Regions from separate parts of the Rummeliibacillus sp. GQ308 genome, predicted to be linked through region 1. Evidence: predicted binding sites of a transcription regulator. Region 1 holds the regulator's gene; each other region holds the start of a gene.
The links. Region 1 encodes CtsR, which represses protease genes until heat stress. Its sites were predicted from a motif close to ATGGTCAATAAAGGTCAAACA; they were not measured.
Positions count from the first base shown of each region.

Region 2: clpP (ATP-dependent Clp endopeptidase proteolytic subunit ClpP) is a predicted target of CtsR. The motif match lies at 1,225-1,245, and genes of this name have one in related genera.
Region 3: AC6CHJ_RS02790 (ATP-dependent Clp protease ATP-binding subunit) is a predicted target of CtsR. The motif match lies at 2,093-2,113, and genes of this name have one in related genera.

Region 1 is NZ_JCAXDQ010000004.1:65,382-68,661, reverse strand. It holds gene corA (magnesium/cobalt transporter CorA) at 1-758, opposite strand, end outside; gene AC6CHJ_RS13825 (magnetosome magnetite crystal formation protein family) at 933-1,250, shown strand; gene AC6CHJ_RS13820 (CtsR family transcriptional regulator) at 1,419-1,913, shown strand; gene AC6CHJ_RS13815 (UvrB/UvrC motif-containing protein) at 1,903-2,469, shown strand; gene mcsB (protein-arginine kinase McsB) at 2,459-3,280, shown strand, end outside.
Region 2 is NZ_JCAXDQ010000002.1:119,007-122,286, forward strand. It holds gene whiA (DNA-binding protein WhiA) at 1-561, shown strand, start outside; gene AC6CHJ_RS11775 (HPr family phosphocarrier protein) at 593-850, shown strand; tRNA gene AC6CHJ_RS11780 (tRNA-Arg) at 1,080-1,151, opposite strand; gene clpP (ATP-dependent Clp endopeptidase proteolytic subunit ClpP) at 1,332-1,922, shown strand; gene AC6CHJ_RS11790 (spore coat protein) at 2,002-2,457, opposite strand; gene AC6CHJ_RS11795 (hypothetical protein) at 2,542-2,841, opposite strand; gene AC6CHJ_RS11800 (TetR/AcrR family transcriptional regulator) at 3,029-3,280, opposite strand, start outside.
Region 3 is NZ_JCAXDQ010000001.1:598,553-601,832, forward strand. It holds gene AC6CHJ_RS02775 (prolyl oligopeptidase family serine peptidase) at 61-831, shown strand; gene AC6CHJ_RS02780 (metal-sulfur cluster assembly factor) at 884-1,192, shown strand; gene AC6CHJ_RS02785 (Crp/Fnr family transcriptional regulator) at 1,290-1,994, opposite strand; gene AC6CHJ_RS02790 (ATP-dependent Clp protease ATP-binding subunit) at 2,193-3,280, shown strand, end outside.

The sequences.
Region 1 (3,280 bases):
CCATTCATCCGGCTCGAGTTTATCGACATATGGCTATCTCGCATGTCTGCTGTCAGTTCCCGATTCGATTCCACCATTTCTGTCAGCTTAATCAAATGGTCGTGTATATCCATAAAGTAAGCCCGTTCCTGGTCATTCAAGCGGAAGCGATAGGAATTTAAAATTCGATAAAGTAAATCGCGCATTGGCAAAACGATGCGACGAATATGAAGCAAATCGCTCCTTAGATCAAATACATATTTCATTGATTTTGTCGTACTCTTAAAACCGATTTCATCATCTATTTCATTTAAATGATCTTCGATGTCATATACTAACGGAAAGTAACCATCAACAATTTTATCAAGTACTTGATAGGCAATATACAGGGATCCGCGCTCCCAGGAAGCTGGCATTTCTTCAATTCGTTCTCTCACGATGGCAAACTCGGGGGCAGGTGAGTGATGATAGGTGACAATAAAGTCTGGAGCTACAAATAAATTGACCTCTTCCCCTTCAAATGTTTCTTTATTTATTTTATGAGCAACAAGAAAATGGTACCCCTCGTAATAATCCAGTTTAGGCCGTTGTAGTCTCATTAAACAATCCTCGATGGCTAAGGGGTGAAAATGAAAAAAGCTGCTAAGTAATCTATTTTCTTCTGTGGTAGGCGATTCAAAATCGACCCAATACCATATAAACTTGCCGGTTTTAATCTCTTCGAGCGAAAAATCAGCTAAGAGTTGTTGATCATTAGTGATACCAAGCGTCCGAATCATCTCAAACCCTCATTTCAACAATATTCGTATATTTATCCTCTCACAAATATGTAAACAATGCCAGAAAGGAGAAATTCCTCATATAAGGGAGGTATAAAAAAGTGAAACTATATTTAATGTAATACGTAAATTAAGTTAAGTAAAAATAGATATTGAAAGTGAGTGAATAACAAGATGGAGAATAAAGGGTTAAAAGTTATTTTGCATGCGAGCGCCTTTTTTGCCCCATGTTTAGTCCCGATTCTTATTTTTGTGTTTATTAGAGATGAAGAAATAAAACGTTTATCAATCCAAGCGCTGCTGTTCCAATTCGTTATGTGGCTGCTCGTTACAGTTGGAGGCATCCTTACCTTAACGATATTCCTTGCGATTATTGGCATTCCTCTAATTGTTATTGTCGGTATCATGGGCGTTATTATCCCGATTATCGGTATCGTCAAAGCACTTCAGGGAAGCCATTGGGAATATCCTATTGTTAGAAAGTGGATTTAATCCAAAAACTTATGAACATACTGCATATAGCAGTATGTTTTTTGTGTATATTAGGAGAATGAATAACGATTTTCCAGGTTAAGCAAAATATTTGCATCATTTTTTGATGGCACATATAATAAAGTCAAAGTTAGTCAAAGTCAGTGAAGCGAGTGAGGTGGAATAAAAATGCGGAATATCTCAGACATTATTGAAGGGTATTTAAAAGAGATTATTGAATTAGGTGGTAAAGGTCATATTGAAATCAAACGAAGTGAAATTGCAGACAAATTTCAATGTGTACCTTCCCAAATCAATTATGTCATCAATACAAGGTTTACAGCCGAGCGAGGGTATATCGTTGAAAGTAAGCGAGGCGGGGGTGGCTATATACGGATTTTACGTGTTAGAGCAAGCTCAGGGACCGAGTTGATTGAAGAGATTATGCATCAAATTGGTGATTCTATCACACAGTCGTCTGCACAGGACTTTATTTTTCGGTTAATTGATGAAGATGTAATAACGCAAAGAGAAGCAAGGATGATGATAGCGGCACTAGACCGTTCAGTATTGTCCCTCCATTTACCTTTACGCGATGAACTACGAGCGCGCATTATGAGGGCGATGTTACTAGCGGTGAAATACGACCAGCAAATGCAAAGAGGTGTTAAAGATGATATGTGAAAATTGTAAACAGCGGCCTGCTACAATTACAGTCACACAGATGAAAAACGGCAATAAGATAACAAGGCACTTTTGTGATGTATGCAATAAGCAGCTAGATCACTTTCACGTGAATCTTGAACCTGGTGATAGTTCCAATGCCATGCAAAAACTATTTTCAAATTTATTCGGTACGCCAAGCTGGTCAGTACAGGATGTGCCTATCAAGAAGCCACAAAGTAAAGTGCAAAATGAAAGCTGTCCACAATGCGGCATGACATATAGACAATTTCTCGAAGAAGGGAAATTCAATTGTCCAACATGTTATGAGACGTTTAAAGATTTTTTGCCACAGGTATTAAAACGGCTTCATAATGGCGCTACAGAACATATAGGCAAGGTTCCTGGATCCATTAATGAGAGCTATCAGACAAAACGCCAAATTGAAGCGCTGCGACAAGATATGAAAACAGCAGTGGAAGAGGAACGTTTTGAAGACGCCGCGGAAATTCGTGATGAGGTTAAATTGCTTGAAAACAAATTGAATGGAGGAGGTGAGAAAAGAGATGAACATTGACCACTTTCTGCAAAGTAAACCTCCTATATGGATGAGAGGGGATAGTACATTCGGCGATATTGTCATGAGTACAAGAATTCGCTTGGCAAGAAATATCAATGGATTTCGGTTTCCTCGGGCATTCTCAGAAGATGAAGCATTGCAAATTGACAAAATGGTATCGAATGCATTGATTGATGGAGATCAGAAATTTGATATGCCATTCTCTTATTTCTCACTCCATGATATGCCCTCTCTTAAGCGTCAGGTTTTGGTAGAGAAGCATTTGATTAGCCCGCAATTAGCAAATAAAACAAAAACAGGCTCTATCTTAGTGTCGGATGATGAAACAATTAGCATCATGGTAAATGAAGAAGACCATATCCGCATACAAAGCTTACAACCAGGCCTGCAATTGGATAAAGCTTATCAGTTGGCTGATGAAGTGGACCGGCTTTTAGAAAGAAAGCTATCATATGCTTTCGATGATTCATTTGGCTACCTTACAAGCTGTCCAACAAACACAGGTACAGGACTTCGAGCATCAGTGATGATGCATTTACCTGCTCTCACTGCGACTAACCAAATGGGAACGCTGATGAATACAATGGCTCGTTTAGGGATGGTTGTAAGAGGAATATACGGAGAAGGTACCGAAGCTCTCGGGAATTATTATCAAATTTCTAACCAAATCACCCTTGGCAAGCCAGAAGAAGATATTATTTTGGATCTACAAAGTGTAGCCGAGCAAATTATTCAAAAAGAAATCGGTGCCCGTAGAGCTTTGCTAGAACACGCATCCATTGCTGTTTCAGATCGTTTAAATCGATCA
Region 2 (3,280 bases), on a different contig from region 1:
GGCGCATTTTTAGCGGGAGGCTCTGTTAATAATCCGGAGACATCATCGTATCATTTAGAGGTGTATTCTCTTTATAAAGAGCACGGTGATGCATTGATGGAACTGATGAATGTCTTCGAACTGAATGCCAAGACAATCGAACGGAAAAAGGGCTTTGTCACATATTTGAAGGAAGCAGAGAAAATTTCCGATTTTCTAAGTCTAGTGGGAGCTCATCAAGCGATGTTGAAATTTGAGGATGTTCGGATTGTTAGAGATATGCGCAATAGCGTGAATCGTCTAGTGAATTGTGAAACAGCCAATTTAAATAAAACAATCGGTGCTGCTATTAGACAAGTGGAAAACATACGCTTTATTGATCAAGCAATCGGGATCGATCAATTGCCTGAAAAACTTCAGGAGATTGCTAGGCTTCGAGTAGAGTATCAAGATGTGACACTAAAAGAGCTAGGGGAAATGGTCTCGACAGGCACAGTCAGCAAATCAGGTGTCAACCATCGTTTGCGTAAGATTGATGCGATTGCAGACTCACTTAGAGGCGGCGAGACAGCGAAAGTATAAAATAAGCTTACTGGAAGGATTGGATGATTGAATGGTAGAACAACAGGCAAAAGTAAATTTGAAATCAGGTTTGCAAGCAAGGCAAGCCGCTTTATTTGTTCAAGAAGCAAACCGCCATGCAGCTGATATTTTCTTGCAAAAAGACGATAAGAAAGTAAATGCCAAAAGTATAATGGGCATTATGAGTTTGGCGCTAGCACATGGAACACCTGTTATTTTAAGCGCAAGCGGAGATGATGAGGATCAAGCTCTTTCTAATCTAGTCCAACTTATTGAAGTTGAAGAGTAACACTATCAACTATTGAAAAAGCCTCTATTCGCAAAAAATGAATAGAGGTGATTTTTTTTATACCGAATTGGGTATAAATAGTATAGTTCTCCCTTATTGCACAGATCCTCATTTCTTGGATTTGTGCGTTGTTTTTGTTTCTTCCTTTTTAGCTACAATAGACATAAGTGGAGAAATAAAAAACGCTGCCCGCCAAAGTTGGCAGCAACGCTTAAGAGGATTTCAATAACGCCCTCGGAGGGAATCGAACCCCCAGCCTAAGAACCGGAATCTTATGTTTTATCCGTTAAACTACGAGGGCATATATACTTAACGACTGTTTTATTATACAGATAAAACAAACAAATATCAATAGAGGAAAAAAACAATCGTAACATTTGACCTTTGTTGACCATAATGTGTAATATAATGGTACAGCTGAAGAAGAAGCTCAGCAAATGTCATTATGTATTCTATTTTTTAATTGAGGAGGCTATTTCTTATGAACTTAATACCTACAGTTATTGAACAAACAAACCGCGGTGAACGTGCCTACGATATTTATTCACGTTTATTGAAAGACCGTATCATCATGCTAGGCAGTGCAATCGACGACAATGTGTCAAACTCAATCGTTTCACAATTGCTATTCTTAGAAGCTGAAGACCCTGAGAAAGATATCTTCCTTTATATCAATTCTCCAGGCGGAAGCGTTACTGCAGGCATGGCAATCTATGACACAATGCAATTCATTAAACCAGATGTCCAAACAGTTGGTATGGGTATGTGCGCATCTATGGGCTCATTCTTGCTAACAGCAGGGGCTAAAGGCAAGCGCTATGCATTGCCAAACTGCGAAGTGATGATTCACCAACCTTTAGGTGGAGCACAAGGGCAAGCAACTGAAATTGAAATTGCTGCGAAACATATTCTTAAAACACGCGAAAAATTAAATGCAATCTTATCTGAACGCACTGGCCAACCAATTGAGGTTATTGCGCGCGATACAGATCGTGATAATTACATGAGCGCTGAACAAGCGAAAGATTACGGCTTGATTGACCATATTATGGAACGCAACGAGCTAAAATAATGAATTAAAAAAGGCTGCAACCATAGTCTAACTCTGGTTGCAGCCTTTTTATTTTATATAGGAAGTAGGGTGCTATTATTTAAAGAATATCTAATTGGGCAACGAGAGCTACTAGAATTTGAAGTAGTAATTGTAGGGAAATTGCAACGTCTGTATCTGTTGTTGTTACATTTACAGAGCGGGAGTTAACGATGACAAGTTTTTGGCGATTTGCTTGACGAATTTGTGCTCTTTGTAATAGCTCTTGTGTCACCGTTTCTGCACGGGAACTATCTGCGATTGTAATATTAACTACGATAGCAATGGCAACTTGTAAAGCTGCCTGAAGCGAAACAGCTACCTGAGTATCAGTTGTTTCAACGGTAATATCACATGAGTCACGAATAATAATAATCTCATTTGAAGATTGGTCAATATCCGCAACTTCAGTAGCATTGTTATTTATGTCCTCATTATTATTGTGGCATGGGTCACATGGGTGGTCCATGCTTGAGTCCATTGCAGACCACTTATTAGAATTCTCATATTCACTCATTTTCACCCCTCCTTTCATCTTTTATAGTAGATGCTTTCACCTTAGTTTTTGTATAGACAAAGAACACGGGTGAGGGATAAAATTTTATTTTTCTGTATCCTCATTTTCTGTTTTTGCCTGCTTCAGCTTTTCTCTTAGTGGGCTTGAAGGCTGTTCTTTAGGTTCTTTTTCAGTAATACTTTTGGTGTTGTTTGAGTTGATGAACTCCTCCACCTGTACTTTTAGTTGATCTACGGTTTTTTTAAGCTTTTCACGTTGATCATCTGATACCTTTGATCTAATTTCATCCATATTGACTTTGTTTTTTGAAAAAATATCCGCTATGAATATTTCAATAAATTGATTTGAAAGGCTGTATAACTCCTCGCGATTGTTCTTAAACAACTATTCCACCTCCCCTCTTATATTGCATATTCATAAGAGAGAAGAATGTCAGGGCAGATGTACCAGAATTTCGGTTATTCGTTTGAAAATAACTGTTTGGAATTAAAAAAACGTGTACCTCATGCAAGATTAGACAATACTAAAACCAAGCAGTCCATCCAATGGTAAATGAATGAACTGCTTGGTTTCAAAATTGTTCGTCGTTCTGTTCAATTCGGACAAGCCGCCAAATATAGTTGGCGATTTCCCTTGCTTCCGCTGCATGAGTTGTTTTGGCGAAAGCTTTACGAAACGGTGTTAAAAGCGCCTCGATAATGAAGTATTTGGGGTTCGATTCGCTTAATTCGCTTAACAAATAGCTTGCATATTCCAGACCCTTTTTGGAATCACATGGTCCTAATCCCTTAATGAAACCATCAAGCTGTTGTGTTACCATCTC
Region 3 (3,280 bases), on a different contig from region 1:
ATTGGCTTCACTTTCTTTTTTTTGATAACATTGACATAACGAAATGAGGGAGTGAATGAAATGAAAGTGGACCATGAAATTTGGGGCAATATCCCTTTACTTCATATATACAATGAACAGTCGGCGACAAAAGAAGCGCCCACTGTCATTTTTTTGCACGGATTTACAAGCGCAAAAGAACATAATCTACATTATGCTTACCAGTTAGTAAATAAGGGTCTACGTGTATTATTGCCTGATGCGCTATTGCATGGGGAACGCGAAGAAGAACTGGATGAAGTTCAGTTGAGTCTTCGTTTTTGGGAAATTGTTTTAACTTCTATCGAAGAAGTACAATTTTTACGCAACCAGCTGCTAGAAAAAGGGTTGGCAAAAGAAGGTGAAATTGGCCTTTCTGGAACCTCAATGGGTGGCATTGTGACGCTTGGCGCATTGAAAGTATATCCGTGGATCAAAACCGCGGCTGTTATGATGGGCTCTCCAGCTTATGTAGAATTAGCGAAGGAACAAATTGCCGGCATTGAAGAAAAAGGGTTTAAAATTCCGTTGAATGACGAAGAGTTAGAGAGAATGTATAAAACGCTTAGTCGTTTTGACTTAAGTAAAGAACCAGAAGGTCTGTTAGGTCGCCCTGTATTCTTTTGGCATGGCAAAAAGGACCAAATGGTACCATTTAAGCCTACGCATGAATTTTATAAACTACTTCAAAAAGATTATTATCAGGATCATCCAGAAGATTTGGCGTTTATGGTTGATTCGTCTTCTGGCCACAAAGTATCTCGTGCAGGGATGCTTGCAGGGACTGCTTTCCTTGCTGACCATTTGGCATAGTGATTTAGGGATGATATGATTAGGGAACAATATGAAGAAAGGGGATAAAACCATGGATGCAGATTTAAAAGAAAATATTCTAGGTGCACTTGAAAATGTTATTGACCCAGAACTGGGTATAGATATCGTCAATTTAGGTTTAGTCTATGACGTGGATATGTCTGAAGAAGGACTATGCGTCATCACAATGACACTTACTTCTATGGGTTGCCCACTGGGACCAGTGATTGTGGATCAAATCCGTACAGCTTTATTTGAAATTCCAGAAGTAAAAGATGTAGATGTCAATGTTGTCTGGAATCCGCCTTGGTCTAAAGATAAGATGTCACGCTACGCAAAAATGGCATTAGGTATTCGATAAAAATTAAAAATCAGTGGAGAACTAGTTCTTCACTGATTTTTTATATAAGCATTCCGAATATATTCATGACAGTAGGGTATACATAGAAGATAGAGCATTAGTCAATACGACAGACGCTAATAGGGCAGTTATCACATTCACATTGATCTTTTAAATAGTTTAATTGATGGACGGTAATCAATCCTTTATCAAAAGAAATGACGTCTAAATTCTTTAATTCATGCAGCGTACGATTGATTACTTCACGGCTTGTAGCACACAAATTTGCTAGCGTAGTGTTTGTTAATGGATAGTTAATTAGAATGTCACCATTTTCTATTTTTTCACCGTACGTATTGGATAAACGAATGATAGTGGAATATAGCGCACCTTTCTTGCCAAATAGCAGCAAATCACGCAGCTTCGTTTGGGTTTTTAAATTTTGAAGCTGCAGCCATTTAATATACTCAATTAACAAATCAGGTTCTTGAGCTAAAAGTATTTCGAAAAGGCCTGCATCTAATGTAAGAATTTGAGAGGCTTCCAATGTTTTCGCACTCAGTGGATAAAAACCAGATGTGCTAAAAACAATTCCTTCACCAATGCAATCATCACTACCACAAATTCGGAGCGACAATTCTTTGCCTCCTGCAGTTTCTTTCGATACAACCACTTTCCCAGCTACGATAAAGAAAAGATCTTTAACTGGCTCTCCCTCGATGCAAATATGGCTACTCTTAGGAAATTTAATCAATGAACCATGTTCTTCAAAGATTTTCCGTATCTTTTGTGGAAGCGGTTCAAAATGATCCAAATCTGCCAATACCTATCCCATCCTTCGCGTAATCTATTTTTCTCATTATAACACAGCGTAGTTAGAATGATAGTCATGTGAATACAGTAAATAATGGTAATTATTATTTAGTCAAATAAGGTCAAACATATTACTTTACATTAAAGATAGAGAAGAATATAATAAAATCAACATAAGGTCAGTAATGGTCAAAGGGAGCTGATTTGAATGCAAATGCAAATGAATAACGAAGAGCAAAAAAGCCCATTAGAACAATTTGGACGGAATTTAGTAGAAGAAGTGAAAAAAGGAAAGATGGATCCTGTCATTGGTCGAGACCAAGAAATTCGGAATGTTATTAGAATATTGTCCCGTAAAACGAAAAATAACCCAGTATTAATTGGTGAACCTGGGGTAGGGAAAACAGCTATTGTTGAGGGCCTTGCACAGCGTATTGTAAAAAAAGATGTACCTGAAGGATTAAAGGATCATCTCATATATGAGCTTGATATGAGTGCATTAGTGGCTGGTGCGAGCTACCGTGGCCAATTTGAAGAACGGTTAAAGGGTGTCTTGAAAGAAGTCAAAGAAAGTGAAGGCCGTATTATTTTATTCATTGATGAAATTCATACTATTGTTGGCGCAGGAAAAACAGACGGAGCAATGGATGCAGGCAATATGCTTAAACCAATGCTTGCACGCGGTGAATTACATTGTATTGGCGCGACAACGCTTGATGAATATCGCATGTATATTGAAAAAGATCCGGCGCTTGAACGTCGCTTCCAACAAGTACTCGTGCGAGAGCCATCAGTAGAAGATACTATTTCCATTTTACGTGGTTTAAAGGAAAGCTTTGAATTGCATCATGCCGTAAAAATTCATGATAGAGCGATTGTAGCGGCAGCAGAATTGTCTAATCGTTATTTAACAGAGCGCTTCTTACCAGATAAAGCGATTGATTTAGTCGATGAAGCTTGTGCGATGATTCGTACTGAAATCGATTCAATGCCACAAGAGCTAGATGAAGTAACACGTCGCCAAATGCAACTAGAGATTGAAGAACAAGCGTTACAAAAAGAAAAAGACGAAGCAAGCAAAAAACGGCTTATAGCTTTACGCGAAGAGTTAGATCAATTAAAAGCATCATCTAAAAATATGAAAGAGCAGTGGGAGTCAGAAAAAAATGCACTGCAAGCTATCCAAGAAAAACGGGAAACATTAAACCGCTATCGTAGAGAATTAGAGGATGCAGAGAATCAATATGATCTTAACAAAGCTGCCGTTTTGCGCCATGGCAAAATTCCAGAATTAGA